4 regions of the Micromonospora chalcea genome follow, and region 2 is predicted to be linked to each of the others. Evidence: riboswitches for the same ligand, from Rfam matches in the RefSeq annotation. Region 2 holds a riboswitch; each other region holds the start of a gene.
What was found. A riboswitch is a leader RNA that binds a small molecule or an ion and turns the genes downstream of it on or off. The one in region 2 is predicted to bind cyclic di-AMP.
Positions count from the first base shown of each region.

Region 1 (3,697 bases), 1.6 Mb from region 2:
GGGGGGATCCTCTCCTCGGCCGAGATCCGGTTGCTCGGGCAGGCGTACCGCACGCTCGCGACCGACGGGCTGACGGTGGCGGACATCGCGCTGCTGGACGAGCTGGACGCGCTGCTGGGCAAGCCGGTGCAGCGGGCCCGGCCCAAGCGCGACCCGTACCAGCTCGCCGGTGGCGTGCGCGAGCTGAGCACGTACGCCGATCGGCAGCGCGCCGCCCGCGCGGCGGCCCGGGAGCGTCCGGCCGACTACCGCGACTACGCGCACGTGGTGGTGGACGAGTCGCAGGACGTCTCGCCGATGCAGTGGCGGATGATCGGCCGGCGCGGGCGGCTGGCGTCCTGGACGGTGGTCGGCGACCCGGCGCAGACCGCCTGGACCGGCGACCCGCAGGAGCTGGACCGGGCCCGGGACCAGGCGCTGGGCCGGCGCAAGCGGCACCGCTACGAGCTGACCACCAACTACCGCAACTCGGCGGAGATCTTCGCGGTGGCGGCGGCGGAGATCCGCCGGCTCTACCCGGATCTGCCGCTGCCCGACGCGGTCCGGTCCACAGGCGTTCCGCCGGTGGAACGCACGGTGCCCGCCGCCGAGCTGCCGGCGGCCACCGTCGAGGCGGCCGAGGCGCTGCTCGGCCAGGTGGAGGGCACCGTCGGCGTGATCACGCCGGTGCCGCGCCGGGACGAGGTGGCCGGCTGGCTGGGCGCGCTCGGCGCGGGCCGGCTCCAGGTGGTGACCAGCCTCCAGGCCAAGGGCATGGAGTACGACGGCGTGGTGCTGGTGGCGCCGAGCGAGATCCGGGCCGATCCGGGCTCGGGCGTGCGCACGCTCTACGTGGCGCTGTCCCGGGCGACCCAGCGCCTCACCACGCTCGACCCGGTGGGGTGAGGGGCCACGCCCGCGCCACCCACAGTTCACTTGCATACATAGCGATGTGAGCATACATTGGGCCCGGCCGGTACGCGGCAGGGAGGGTGTTGGCGTGGGCGCAGGTCATGACCACAGCAGCGCGGTGGCCAACGCGGCACACCGCCACGCAGGCCGGCTCTGGGCCGCGTTCGCGCTGCTCGCCGTCCTGATGGTGGTCGAGGCGGTGGCCGCCTTCACCACCGGCTCGCTCGCCCTGCTCTCCGACGCCGGGCACATGTTCACCGACGTGCTCGGCATCGGCATGGCCCTCGCGGCGATCACCGCCACCCGGCGCGCCGGCACCGACCCGCAGCGCACGTTCGGCCTCTACCGGCTGGAGGTGCTCGCCGCCCTCGCCAACGCCGTGCTGCTCGGCGCCGTCGCGGTCTACGTCCTGATCGAGGCGGTACGCCGCTTCGGCGAGCCGCCGGAGGTGCTGGCCGGCCCGATGCTCGTGGTGGCGGTGCTCGGCCTGCTCGCCAACATCGTCGCCTTCGCGCTGCTGCGCGCCGGGGCGAAGGAGAGCATCAACCTGCGCGGCGCGTACCTGGAGGTGCTCGGCGACCTGCTCGGCTCGCTCGGCGTGATCGCCGCGGCGCTGGTCATCGCGGTGACCGACTGGTGGTGGGCGGACCCACTGGTCGCCGTCGGGATCGGCCTGTTCATCCTGCCGCGCACCTGGCGGCTCGGCCGGGCCGCGGTGCGCATCCTGGTGCAGGCGGCGCCGGAGCACCTCCAGGTGACCGCCGTGCACGACCGGCTGGCCGCGGTCCCCGGCGTGGCCGAGGTGCACGACCTGCACGTCTGGACGCTCACCTCGGGCATGGAGGTGGCCTCGGCGCACCTGACCACCGACCCGGGCGTGGACCCGGCCGGGGTGCTGGCCGCCGCGCGGACGGCGCTGCACGAGGACTTCTCCATCGATCACGCCACGTTGCAGGTCGAGCCCGGAGCGTCAGCCGGAGTGTGCGGAAAGACCGAGTGGTGATTAGGGCAGACTTAAATCACCGTGACTGCTGTACACTTATGTCGGTTTTGCCCCACCATGCGGCACTGCGCAACGGAGCCACGCCCGGGCCGCGCCGGTAGGCTCGGTCGCGGCCGCAGCCACCGGCGTCACCGGCGCAGGTGGGGTGGCCGTCGCCTAATCGCCCGAAGGGGCGAGCCGGGGAACCACGTACGTGGGGTGCATCCGCGTCAGCGGTAGGGATCTTCCGTCCCGAACCCGTCAGCTAACCCGGTCGGCGGTTGACGGAAGGACATGTGAATGCCCCCAGTGGCACCTGTACGACGGACGGCCGCCCGGTTGGCGGCCCTGCTCGTCGCGACGCTGACTGTCGGCGTCGCGACCGTTCCGGCCTCCCCCGCCTCGGCGGCGCCCCGGACCGGCCTGCTCGCCGCCGCGCCCGGCGACGACGAGGGCGGCACGCCCGAGCTGCGCGCCCAACTCGACGCGGCCAGCAAGGGCTGGCTGGAGGCAAAGGCCGCGCTGAACCGGTCGGTGAACCGCCAGAAGCAGCTCAACGACCAGCTCGCGAAGGTCGGCGCCGAGCTGGCCGTACGTGACGCCAAGGTCGGTGAGATCGCCGGGGTGGCGTACCGCGCCGGGCGGCTCGGCACCGCCGCCGCGCTGCTCGACAGCAGCAGCCCGGCGGGCTTCATGGACCGGGCCGCCACGCTGGAACAGGTCGCCGCGCACGAGGACCGCACGGTGCGCGAGCTGATCACCACCCGGGACGAGGCCACCCGCACCCGGGCCGCGCTCGACACCGAGATCCGCGAGCAACGCAAGCAGGTCGAGGTGATGGGCAAGCGCAAGGAGCAGGCCGAGCGCGCGCTCGAAGTGGCGAACGAACGTTCCGCCCGCAACAACAGCAGCGGCGGCAGCGTCCAGGGCACCTCAAACAAGAACGCGAAGCCCGCACCACGCAACTCGGACGGCTCGTGGCCGTCGGAGTCGTGCAGCGTCAACGACCCGACCCCGGCCAACGGCTGCATCACCCCGCGGACGCTGCACGCGCTGCAGCAGGCCAAGGCGGCCGGTTTCACCAGGTACGTCTCGTGCCACCGGCCCAGCGGCTCGGGCGAGCACCCGAAGGGGCGGGCCTGCGACTTCGCCGCCCAGAAGAACGGCTTCGGCGGCGTGGCCAGCGGCGGTGACCGGACGTACGGCAACAACCTGGCCGCGTACTTCGTGCGCAACGCCGACCCGCTCGCCGTGCTCTACGTGATCTGGTTCAAGCAGATCTGGCTGCCCAGCAGCGGGTGGAAGTCGTACAGCGGCGGCAACGGAGACCCGTCCAGCGACCACACCAACCACGTGCACCTGTCGGTGTACTAGCGCGCTCCCGGGGGGCCGGCCGGATCGGGCCGGCCCTCCAGCGTCGCGCCGAGACGGGCCGCCAGGCTCAGGTGAGCCGCCCGGGCCTGGCGGAACGCGTACCCGAACAGCGGCGCCGGCGCGGTGAGCGTGATCTCCACGTCGATGCGCACGGTGCCGTCGGGCTCGTCGCGTAGCCGGGTGTGGTTGCGCACCGTCGTCGCCGGCTGCTGCCGGGCGACAGTGACCACCTCGTCCTCGCTCGCGACCAGCACGTCCGCCTGGTACGTGACCGGGAAGTGCAGCGGGCCCAGTTGCAGCCGGTCGGTGATCGCGTAGCTGGCCAGCGCGCCCGGCCGGGCCGGCAGCTGCCGGACCCGGACGATCAGCGGATGCAGCTCGCCCTGGCGACTCAGGTCACCCAGCAGTGCCACCGCGTCGGCCCGGCTGCACCGGGCCTGCACGGTGTAG
Region 1 is NZ_CP118233.1:3,214,224-3,217,920, forward strand. Features, by position in the region: gene PVK74_RS13780 (HelD family protein) at 1-885, shown strand, start outside; gene PVK74_RS13785 (cation diffusion facilitator family transporter) at 980-1,894, shown strand; cyclic di-AMP (ydaO/yuaA leader) riboswitch at 2,038-2,169, shown strand; gene PVK74_RS13790 (coiled-coil domain-containing protein) at 2,174-3,247, shown strand; gene PVK74_RS13795 (SRPBCC family protein) at 3,244-3,697, opposite strand, start outside.
Region 1: linked by a shared signal. The riboswitch ahead of PVK74_RS13790 (coiled-coil domain-containing protein) and the one ahead of PVK74_RS21570 (C40 family peptidase) in region 2 are both predicted to bind cyclic di-AMP.

Region 2 (3,697 bases):
CCGGTGCCGCGGAACGGCGCCTTCATCAGGTCGAAGTAGTGCGACCAGTCCCAGTAGGGCCCCGGGTCCCAGTGCATGCCGCCCACGTTGGCGGCGGTGATGCCGGGCACGTTGTCGTGGCCGATGATGTGCTGCCGGTCCATCGGGATGCCGAACTTCAGCGCCAGGTGGCGGACCAGCTTGGCGGAGGTGCGGTACATCGCCTCGGTGTACCAGGTGCCCTGGCCGGCGAAGCCCTCGTGCTCCAGGCCGATGGACTTGGCGTTGACGTACCAGTTGCCGGCGTGCCAGCCGACGTCCTTGGTCTTGATGTGCTGGGCGATGTAGCCGTCCACCGAGCGCAGCGTGTAGTGCCAGCCCAGGTAGTCGGCCCGCTTCACCAGGTCGACGCTCGGGCCGAAGTAGCCCTCGGTGTCGTGGATGACGATGTACTCGATCTTCTGCTGCTTCGGCCGGTCAGCCAGGTCGTGGTTGCCGTAGTCGCCCGGGTCGTCGCTGAGCTGCTCGTAGGGCGCGGGAATCCACTCGCAGGCCAGCCGGACCGGGCACTCCAGCCCGTCCGGCCGCTGCGCGGTGCGCAGGCCGAGGCGGGCCAGCCGGGAGCGGTCCGGCTTCGCGGCGGTGGCGGCGAGCGTGACCCGCTGGCCGTCGTCGGTGGTCCGGGTGGCGCCCTGGCCGAGCTGGTCGTACACCTCGTCGGCGAAGGCCGCCGCCGCGTCGGCGGTGTCCGCGCCGGAGTAGCGGGCCACCGCGGCGTACCAGGCCGCCGGGTCGGTGCCGGCGCCGACCGGCCCGCCCAGAGCCTTCTGGTACGACGACAGCAGCGCCGCGCCGCCGCGGATGTTCGCGGCCGGGTCGGTGCGCAGCGTCCCCGCGTCCAGCCCGGTGAGCGCGGCGGCCGCGTCGAGCGTCTGGAGCGAGGCGCTCGGCAGCGGCGTCTCCCGCGTCGGCGCGGCGGCGGTGGCCGGGTCGAGCTTCAGCGGCCGGGAGTCGTCGCCGCGCGGGTCCTCGTCCTCGTCGACGTGGGCGCTGCCCGGCGTGGCGAGGATGTGCGCGGCGTCGGTCAGGTGCATCGGGCCGTAGCCGCCGCTGGTGCTGGGCTGACCCGGGTGGGTGTCCCAGCGGGACTCCAGATAGGAGACACCGAGCAGCACGTTCTGGGGCACGCCGTACTCGGCCGCGGCGGCGGCGTATTGTTGTTGCCGGTCGCTCGCGGGCGCGGACGTGTCCGGCGCGGCGGTAACCGGGCCGGTGGTCGCCAGCGCGGTGGCCGTGGCCACGGCGGCGGCGAGCAGTATCCGTCTGCCCGACGGCGGGGCGGAGAGATGCATCGAACCTCCTGGACAGGGATGGGGGTCACTGCGTTTCCACCCTCACTCCGCACACCCGCGACGGTCAATACCTTTCCAGTAAGTAATCAGTCGTGAAAGAAAATTTCACCTCCGTGCGCAGTGTGGCGCTGGATCGCGTACGGAGTGTCACGGCGCTGGAAGTTGCGGATCGATAACGGTGGTCCCTACTCTGGTGAATCGTCGGCCGCACGTCTCACCGTCCAACCCGGTCGGTGACGGTCCGACACCGCCGAGTCGCCTCCGGGCGAGCCGGGGAACCAGGTACCTGGGGTGAATCCGCAGCGCTGCTGCGGTAGGGCGGCTCCCTTCCCGCCCGAATCCGTCAGCTAACCCGGTAGGCGGTACGGAAGAAGGAGTACGGACGCCCGGTGGCACTCCATGCCCCGCGGCCGTCGTCGAACCGGTCGGTCGACCGGTCCAGCGCCGCGCCGCGTTCCCGCTGGTCCCGCTTCACCACCGCCCTCGCCGCACTGGTCGGCACCGCCGTCGTACTGACCGGCGGCGCCACTGCGGCACACGCCGAACCCTCGGTCGCCGAGATCGAGGCCCAGATCGACCGCGACTGGAACAAGCTCGAACCGGTCATCGAGCAGGTCAACGACGTACGCGAGCAGCTCGCCGCGCGGCGCAGGCAGGCCGACGCGCTCGGCCGCCAGATCGCACCCCTCCAGGCGCGGGTGGACGCCGCGCTCGGTCAGGTCGGCGGCCTCGCCGCCGACGCCTACAAGGCCGACAACCTCTCCACGGTCAACGCGCTGCTCGGCAGCCGCTCACCCGGTGACCTGGTCGACGGCCTGGAGCTGCTCGACCGCTTCGCGCACCGCCAGCACGAGCAGGTGCGCTCGGTCGCCGCGCTGCGCGACGAGCTGGCGGCGAAGAAGAAGCCGCTGGACGAGATGATCGCCGGCCTGGCGCGCACCGAGGCCCAGCTCGCGGCGAAGAAGAAGCAGATCGACGCCGAGATCGCCAAGCTGGAGAAGCTGCGGCTCAAGGTGTACGGCAAGGGCGGCGGCGGCCCGCTGCGCCCGGCGCCCTGCCCGGCCGGCTATCCCGGCGGCCCGGCCGGTGCGGCGGTGAAGTTCGCCTGCGCCCAGATCGGCAAGATCTACGTCTGGGGCGCCGCCGGCCCGGACCACTTCGACTGCTCGGGCCTCACCATGGCGGCCTGGGCCAAGGGCGGCGTCTCGCTGCCGCACAGCGCACGCCAGCAGCACGGCGTGACGAAGCGCATCAGCCGGGCCGAGCTGCGCGCCGGCGATCTCGTCTTCTACTACAGCGACCTGCACCACGTGGCGATGTACGTGGGCGACGGCTGGGTGGTGCACGCCTCCCAGTCCGGCAAGCCCATCACGATGAAGCGGGTCGACGACGGCGACATCAACAGCTACGGCCGCGTGTAAGGAAGGGCCCCCTCTTAACGCCTCCGGTAGAGGAGGGGGCCCTTCTTAACAACTGCGGGCGGCGTCAGCGCGTCGGCCAGGTGCGCCAGCTCTGCCAGGACCGGCTCGGCGTCGGGCCGCGCTGCCCCTGGTAACGCGAGCCGTAGACGGCCGAGCCGTACGGGTGCTCGGCCGGCGAGGAGAGCCGGAAGATGCAGAGCTGGCCGATCTTCATGCCGGGCCAGAGCGTGATCGGCAGGTTCGCCACGTTCGACAGCTCCAGCGTGACGTGACCGGAGAAGCCGGGGTCGATGAAGCCGGCTGTCGAGTGGGTCAGCAGCCCCAGCCGCCCCAGGCTCGACTTGCCCTCGAGCCGGCCCGCGAGCTGGTCGCCCAGCGAGATCACCTCAAGCGTGGAGGCGAGCACGAACTCGCCCGGGTGCAGCACGAACGGCTGGCCCTCGGGCACCTCCACCATCGAGGTGAGGTCGTCCTGCTGGACCGACGGGTCGATGTGTGTGTAGAGGTGGTTGTTGAAGACCCGGAACAGCCGGTCCAGGCGTACGTCGATGCTCGACGGCTGCACCAGCGTGGGCTCGAAGGGCTCCAGCGCGAGCGTGCCGGCCTTGATCTCGGAGATCAGGTCGCGGTCGGAGAGCAGCATCGGAACACCATAGCGACCGGTATGGGTGACCTGCGTGTCGCACTACTTCTTCGTACACGTGTTCGATAGGATGTCCGCATGGCTTCCTGGTCCGAATTCGCCGCCGACGAGCCCCGCCTCGCCGGCGAGATCCGCCTCCTGATGCAGCAGTACGGGCCGGGCTTCGGCTACCTCGCCACGGTCCGCGCCGACGGCGGCCCCCGCGTCCACCCGGTCTCCCCGGTGTTCACCGACGACGGCCTATGGTGCTTCGTCATCGACTCGCCGAAGCGCCGTGACCTCGAACGCGACGGCCGCTACGC
Region 2 is NZ_CP118233.1:4,849,901-4,853,597, forward strand. Features, by position in the region: gene PVK74_RS21565 (N-acetylmuramoyl-L-alanine amidase) at 1-1,331, opposite strand, end outside; cyclic di-AMP (ydaO/yuaA leader) riboswitch at 1,570-1,707, shown strand; gene PVK74_RS21570 (C40 family peptidase) at 1,721-2,752, shown strand; gene dcd (dCTP deaminase) at 2,817-3,395, opposite strand; gene PVK74_RS21580 (pyridoxamine 5'-phosphate oxidase family protein) at 3,474-3,697, shown strand, end outside.

Region 3 (3,697 bases), 2.3 Mb from region 2:
GGGTCCATCGCCAGCCGCCAGCGGCCGTCGACCCGCCGCAGCCCCGCCTCCACCACCGGGTGGTCCGGGGCGAACAGCCCGGCCAGCCCCGAGACGCGCAGGTAGCGGCGGGCCGCCTCGTCCCGGGTGGCGAACCAGGTGACCGGCCGGGCGGCCAGCTCGCTCGCCTTCGCCAGCTCGGCCGGGGACCAGACCGCCTTGATGCCGAGCCCCACCACCGCGTCCACCGGAAGAGCCCGCTGCCGGGCCGCGAGCGCCAGCGCCACCACCCCGCCGAGCGAGTGCCCGAGCAGCACCAGCCGGTCGTGCGGGCCCAGCCGGAGCGGACCGAGCCCGTCCGCGACGCGCTGGGCCAGGGCGTCGAACGAGTAGCCGTCGAGCGGCGGCGACCAGCCGTGGCCGGCCAGGTCGGGGGCGAGCCAGCGCCCGGGCCAGCGGCGCTCCAGCAGCGGCGCCCAGGGCAGCCACACCTCGCCGGTGGCGCCCATGCCGTGCAGGAGAATCAGGTGCCGGTTCCCCGTCGCATCGCCCATTGGCGCAGTCTGCCACCGCCCGCCCCGGACACGCGAGACCGAACCCGCCCGACCCGCCCCCACGCCCCACCCCGCCCCCGCCCCCGCCCTCGCCCTCGCCGCCGATCTTGGAGTTGTGGTGCCTTCCATAGCGGGCGAGCCGGGCATACCAGGCGCCACAAGTCCAAGATCGACGCGCCGAGAGGGCGGCGGGCCAGGGCGGGTGGGGACGGGGAAGGCCGGCGCCCCGGGAGGGGTGCCGGCCTTCCGGGGGTGCGGAGGGTCAGGCGGAGTAGCCGCGGCTGGCGATCCAGTGCGCCAGGTCGATCGTGGTGAGCCAGTACGACGGCAGCGACGGGTCGGCCGAGTCGGCGATCCGGACGGTCCGGCCGTCGTCCTTGTAGCCGATCACCGCGACGTAGTGGCCGCCGGGGAACGAGTGCCAGCCGCCGTTGGTGTCGGTGGCGGTGCCGGCGACGTTCGCGACGACCCCCCGGCCGTTGCTGATCGCCTCGACCACGTCGGCCTGAAGCCGGTCCATCTGGGCCGGGCTGGCCGAGCCGGGAATCATCCGGGTCCGGTACGGGTTGCCCTTGACCTGCTGGTTGAGCACGCGCGTGGTGTCCTCGGCCGAGTTGGTGCCCATCTCGGTGGTGCCGAGCGGGCCGGCGAGGGCGTCCTGGCTGCGCTCGATGCCGGTGGCGCTGAGCGCGTTGCGCACGGCGGCCGGGCCGCAGTAGTAGTAGTTGATCTGCGCCTGGTAGTCGTAGTCCAGCGTCTTGCTCGACGGCGGCTTCGGCGCGGCCTTGGTGACGTCCGGGTCCGCCGCGGCCTTCTTCGCCGACGGGGAGGCGCTGGGCGACTTGCTGGGCTCGGCGCTCGGCGACGCCGGCGGGACGCCGATACGCGCCTCGCTGCGGCTGGCGGGCTCGCCGAGCCGTGCGCCGAGTTCGGCGACCGAGGCGGTGTTCTCCTGCTGGACCGGGGCGTCCTCACCGGCGGCGAGGGCGGTGCCGGCGCCGGCGGCCAGCACGAGCGCCGCGGCCGATCCGGCGATGATCTGGTACGGGCGTTCGGTGGCGATCCGCCGCAGCTGACGCTTCAGGTGGTGCTTCACGAAATCCTCCACGGGGGGCGTGATCGGCACACGCCGGCCCGGCACGTGGAGGGGTTCACACGTGCTGGCAGGCCGGATGGGCCGGGGGAACGGGTACGCCCGCGATGCCGGGCGCCCAGGGGCGGTTTGCCGGTCGCGTCAGGCGAGCGCGGGTACCGCGGAGCCGTGGAGGCGGGGGGACGATCGAGGGGTGGGCACGAGGATGGGACTCCTTCCGTGGCCGCCGACCGGGTTAGCTGACGGATTCGGGCGGGAAGTACGCCCTACCGCGGCAGTGGCCGCGGATTCACCCCGATGGTGCTCATGGTTCCCCGGTTCGTGATGACACGATTAGGCGGGTCGGCGCGGCGTCGCCTTCTGCGATCGGTTACCGCACCGGACGCGCCGACACTACCGGCGGGTACTGCCCCTGCCAAGCGCTCCCACCTGCGTAAACATGATCCCCGGTAACGGATTTCGGAACAGCCGGTTACTCACTTCACTCAATGGGACAAGCGGTGGTGACGGCGCCCGGGAGGCGAAAAGGGGACAGACGGCGAGCGCGTGACCGGCAATGGCGCGGCTCATTGGCCCGTTCTGCGCTCCACGCCCGTTTCGGCGCCGGGGGTGAGCCGGCTCACCACATTCCGGGTAACAATTCGGTCGCCTCAGCCGACCCGGGCCGGACGCCAGCGGGCGTTGCGGACGAACGCGCCGACCGGCAGGGGGATCGTCGCCGCGCCGCGGGACACCGGGGCGGGCCGCACCGCCAGGGTGGCCGCGTACGCCTCGGCGGCGAGCGTACGGGCGGCCTCGGCGGCCAGTTCGGCGTCCCGCCACGCCTGCCGCTCCCGCTCGGCGGCGCTCTCCCAGCCGGCCCGGCGCCGGTCCCGTACGGCCCGGGCCAGCACGATCTCCTGCTCGGCCGGGTGCCGGCGCGGGTCCCACCCGTTGCGGCGCGCCAGCACGTCGGCGAGTTGCCGGGCGGACAGGTCGCCGCGCCAGTGCGCCGTCATGGCGGCGTGGTGCAGCCAGCGCTCCCGGGCCGCGTACTCCGCCGGGGTGCGCGGGGTGCGCGGGGCGGCCAGCGCGGCGGCCCCGGCCAGGCGGCGGGCGGCGCTGTCCGCCTCGTCGTACGCGGTCCAGGCGCGTTCCGCCTCGTCCTGCGCGGCCAGCCACCGTTCCCGGCGGCGACGGGCCGTCTGGGCGGCCCCGGCGGCGGCCACCGCCACCTCCTCGGCGTACCGGACGAGGTCGTCGCGGCGCGCGGCGTCCTGGTCCACCGGATCGGCGGCAGCCTCGGCGACGCCGTCGCGCTCGGGCCGGGCCACCAGCGCGGCGAGCAGGCCGAACGCGAGCAGCATCAGGAAGGACCAGATGGCGGCGGCCTCGGGGACCGCGGTGAGGAAGTGGTAGAGAGCGGTCTGCGACATGGTCGGCACCTCACGGGAAGAACCTGGCGGGAGACTCCGCACGGCCGGTCGGGGCGCGGCGCGGGGTTGCCGGGCCGGCGAAGGGCGGGTGCGGGATGACGTTCGGTGGGTGCGGTGACGGGCGCGGCCCGTGGGCGGATCAGCGGGCGGGCGGGGCCCGCAGGCCGACCGGCGCGGTGATCCGGCCGGCCGGGACCGGCTGCGGGTCGTTCGGGAGCGTGTCGGTGGCCCGTGCGGCGGGCGCGGGTGCGCCGTCGGGACGGGCCTGCCGCTCGGCGGCGCGGTCGGATTCCGGTCGCGGGGCGGCCGGCGTGCTCACGTACGCCGGGCCGGGCGCGGCGGCCGGGGCCGCGGCGGTCGGCAGCGTGGCCGCGCCGAACGAACAGGCGACGACCACGGCGAGACTGGCGAGCATCCGGGCGGTCCAGCGCGCCACCCACCACACGGGGCAGGTGAGCGCGATCGGAAGCACGGGTACAAATTACCGCCGAACCCCCACTGACGCACCGCCGCACGGCGTGTCGCGGACCGACCGGCCGGCGTGTGCGCGTGTCAGTCCGGGCGACGCCGCCCGGCGTACTCGATGTCCTCGGCCGGACCGGAGACGGACCGCGCGCCGCCGTCGGCGGCCGCGCCCTCGGCGGGCCCGCGCGGAG
Region 3 is NZ_CP118233.1:269,079-272,775, reverse strand. Features, by position in the region: gene PVK74_RS01270 (alpha/beta fold hydrolase) at 1-533, opposite strand, end outside; gene PVK74_RS01265 (C39 family peptidase) at 796-1,629, opposite strand; cyclic di-AMP (ydaO/yuaA leader) riboswitch at 1,836-1,976, opposite strand; gene PVK74_RS01260 (hypothetical protein) at 2,277-3,041, opposite strand; gene PVK74_RS01255 (hypothetical protein) at 3,181-3,513, opposite strand; gene PVK74_RS01250 (acyltransferase family protein) at 3,594-3,697, opposite strand, start outside.
Region 3: linked by a shared signal. The riboswitch ahead of PVK74_RS01265 (C39 family peptidase) and the one ahead of PVK74_RS21570 (C40 family peptidase) in region 2 are both predicted to bind cyclic di-AMP.

Region 4 (3,697 bases), 460 kb from region 2:
ATGTCCGTGATTGGTGAGGAAGGTCCAGTTGCGGCGGCTCCCGTCCTCACCTGGTGTCGTCGCCATGGTGGCCATGCTATGGCCATCGACGCTGCCGACCCGAATCGGACGCGGGCCGGCACGGGAAAGTATGAAATGCGTATCACGAATCTTGACGTGCCCCTGACGCCGTGTGACCGTGAAGTCGCGAGGCCGTCCGGCCTGGTCGTTCCGCAGGTAGACGAGGTGAGGCAGATGACGCCGAGAAGCCCGGAGCAGGCGCTCGCCGAGCTGCGTGCCGGCAACCACCGGTTCGTCACCGGTGTGCCGCAGCATCCGAATCAGGACGCCGGGCACCGGGCGGCGGTGGCCGACGGCCAGCACCCCTTCGCGGTGATCGTCGGCTGCTCCGACTCGCGGCTCGCCGCGGAGATCATCTTCGATCGGGGTCTCGGTGACCTCTTCGTGGTGCGTACCGCCGGGCACACCGCCGGGCCCGAGGTGCTCGGCAGCGTCGAGTACGCGGTCACCGTGCTGGGCACGCCGCTCGTGGTGGTGCTCGGGCACGACTCCTGCGGCGCGGTCCAGGCCGCCCGGGAGGGGGTCCGGACCGGCGCCGCTCCGGCCGGGCACCTGGGAGCGGTGGTGGACGCGGTCTCGCCCAGCCTGCTGCGCGCCGCCCGGCAGGGCATCGACGACCTCGACGGCATCATCGACGTCCACATCGCGCAGACCGTGGAGACGCTGCTGGCCCGGTCCTCCGTGCTGGCCGAGCGGGTCGCGGCGGGCCGGTGCACGGTGGCGGGGATGTCGTACCGGCTCTCCGGCGGCGAGGTGCGGACAGTGGCGCAGGTCCCGGCGTCACTGCCCGCTCCCTCGTCGCCGGCGGACGCGGACGCGGCGCTGGCCGGCTGACCGGAGCGCCGGACGACGAAGGGGCCGCCCACGGGGGCGGCCCCTTCTTGCTGCGTCCAGGTCAGAGCATCGACATGTGGACGTGGTCGGTGTGGTTCGACGGCCCGCTGTACGACCTCCAGCCGGTGGCCGGGAACCAGATCTGCCGGTTCCAGATCACGTAGTAGATGCCCAGCCGGTCGGCGTTGCGGATGAGGAAGGCGGCCACGTCGTTGCCGTACTTGCGGGTGTCGTTGTTGTGCCAGGGTGAGAAGCCGCTGTTCTGCAGCGACCAGTCGCACGCCTTGCCCTTGGGGTGCTCCCATGGCCCGCCCGGCCGGTAACAGCCCACGAAGCGCGTGTAGCCGGCGCGCCGGACCTCCTTGTAGGCGTGCAGCGTCCGCGGCGTGATGCAGCCCGAGGTGGTCGGGTCGTTCTCGCTGCACGACTCGGCCTTCCAGCCGCCGTCGGCGGTGCGGCCGGGGCCGATCTTGGCGACCGGTGAGGTGGCGTCGACCAGGCCGCCGGTGAAGCCGAGGCCGCCGACGAGCTTGAGGGCGCGTTCGGCCTGCACCTTCTCGCGCTCCATCGCGTTCTTCTGCTTCTCCTGCTCGCGCACCTCGGCGTCGAGCGCGATCTTGGCCGTCTCGGCGCGGTTCTTGACCGCGTTGATGGCGGCCAGGCGCTGCGCGTTGAGGAGGTTCAGCTCGTCCAGGGCGTTGACGCGGCGGACGAACGAGTCGGGCGAGTTGCTCTCCAGCAGCATCGCCATCGCGCCCATCCGGCCGGTCCGGTAGGACTGGGCGGCGAGCTGGTTGACCTGCGGGCTGAGCGCCTCGAGTTCGGCCTGTGCCGCCTGTACCTCGGCGGCCAGCCGCCGCTGGCGGTCCTGCGACTTGGCCAGCTTCGCCTTCGCCTGGAGGAAGTTCCGGTTGGCGCTGTCGATCGCCTCGGTGATGAGCGGTGGTTCGCCGTCCTCCTCGTGCCCGGACGGCTTCGGGGCCGCCGCGGCGGGGGCCGCCGTCGCCGAGTTCGGCCCGGCCAGCACTGCCAGCGAGGCCAGCACGGCCACCAGGGGTGTCAGCCAGCGGCGCAGGGGTGGCGTCACAGTGTTCCCTTCCGTCGGCCGCCGACCGGGTTAGCTGACGGGTTCGGGACGGAAGTGGCCCCTACCGCTCGCGCGGATTCACCCCATGTACCTGGTTCCCCGGCTCGCCCGCAGGCGATTGGGCGGCGGCACCGCTGGCGCCGGTGCGCGCCTTCGGCGGTGACCGGCAGCGAGGTTACCCGACAGCACTCCTGCGGATCTACGTCCGGAAGCCGACCAATAGCGAGATTTCGCCGTGGCGCACCGTGACCAGCGTCGCGTTTGAAATCGATGGTCACCGTGCGGAGTGTCACCATGTCGCCTCCGTACTCTTTCCGCCGCCGAGCGCCTCCAGCGCGTCGTCGCGTCCGGCCGGCGGACGGGGCGGCGGGGGCACGGGCGACGCCGGCTCCGGACCGGGCGCGCGCCGTCCGGCGGTGGTCACGATCGCGGCCAGTGCGGTCGTCAGCGGTACGGCGGCGATCAGGCCGAGCGTGGCCACCGCGCTGCGGACGATCTCCTGGGCGAGGAACTCGCTGGTGAGGATCTGGCTCACCGGGCGGGAGTCGGCGACCAGCAGGAGCAGCAGTGGCAGCGACGCGCCCGCGTACGCCAGCACGATGGTGTTGACGGTGGACGCGATGTGGGCCCGGCCGACGCGGGTCGCCGCCCGGTAGAGCTGCCGCCGGGACAGCCCCGGGTTGGCGTGCGCGAGTTCGGTGACGGTGGCCGCCTGGGTGACGGTGACGTCGTCCAGCACGCCCAGCGAGCCGATGATGATGCCCGCCAGCAGCAGTCCGTGCAGGTCCACGTCGCCCTGGAACATGGACAGCGTGGTGGCGTCCTCGCTGCCGAAGCCGGTCAGGTGGGTGGCGGACGTGGCGAGCAGGCCGAGCACGCCGGTGATCACCAGGCTGCCGAGCGTGCCGAGCACCGCCACCGACGTCTGCGCGGTGATCCCGTGCGTCAGGTAGAGCACCACGAACATGATCAACGCGGCGCCCACGATCGCCACCAGCAGCGGCGGCTGGCCGCCACCGATGCCGGGCAGCACGAAGCCGAGCAGGATGGCGAAGCTGGCCGCCAGGCCGCCGAGCGCGGCGAGCCCGCGCCAGCGGCCGAACGCCACGATCGCGGCGGCGAAGAGCACCAGCAGCCAGATCAGCGGTGTGCCGCGCTGGTGCTCGGCGATGTTGTAGGACTTCACCGAAGGATCGGCCGGGTCGATCAGCTCGACCAGGACGATCTTGTCGCCGACCTCGACCCGGGGCGCGCCCGGTCCGGCCGGGAGCGGCGTCTCGACCTGCCGTCCCGCGTCCGGGCCCTGCTCGGCGGCGACGGTCGCGGTGCCGCAGGGGCCGCCCGCGCCCTCCGGGGCCTCCGGCGTCGGCGGGCAGGGTTCGGTGACCACCCGGGTCACGGTGCCGTGGTAGCGGGGGACGTCCGCGCCGCCGACCGGCTCCCGGTCCTGCCGGGGCCAGAGCACCAGCGCGGCGATCACGGTGAGCGCGAACAGCGGCACCACCACGGCGACGAGCAGCCGCCGTACGCCCGGTGGCGTGGGCGGTGCGGGGCGGGTGTGGTCGGCACCCAAGGCGTCTCTCCCAACGGTCGCGGCGACGCCTGGTCCGCCGGACCGGTCTGGTCACCGGGCCGGCGCGGACGTGTCGACCACGTCCGGGTCGTCGCTCCGACATGGTAGGCAGCCCGGCTGGGTGCTCCCGGACACCGTGACCG
Region 4 is NZ_CP118233.1:5,312,055-5,315,751, forward strand. Features, by position in the region: gene PVK74_RS23920 (helix-turn-helix transcriptional regulator) at 1-75, opposite strand, end outside; gene PVK74_RS23925 (carbonic anhydrase) at 235-894, shown strand; gene PVK74_RS23930 (coiled-coil domain-containing protein) at 956-1,981, opposite strand; cyclic di-AMP (ydaO/yuaA leader) riboswitch at 1,986-2,116, opposite strand; gene PVK74_RS23935 (YibE/F family protein) at 2,271-3,554, opposite strand.
Region 4: linked by a shared signal. The riboswitch ahead of PVK74_RS23930 (coiled-coil domain-containing protein) and the one ahead of PVK74_RS21570 (C40 family peptidase) in region 2 are both predicted to bind cyclic di-AMP.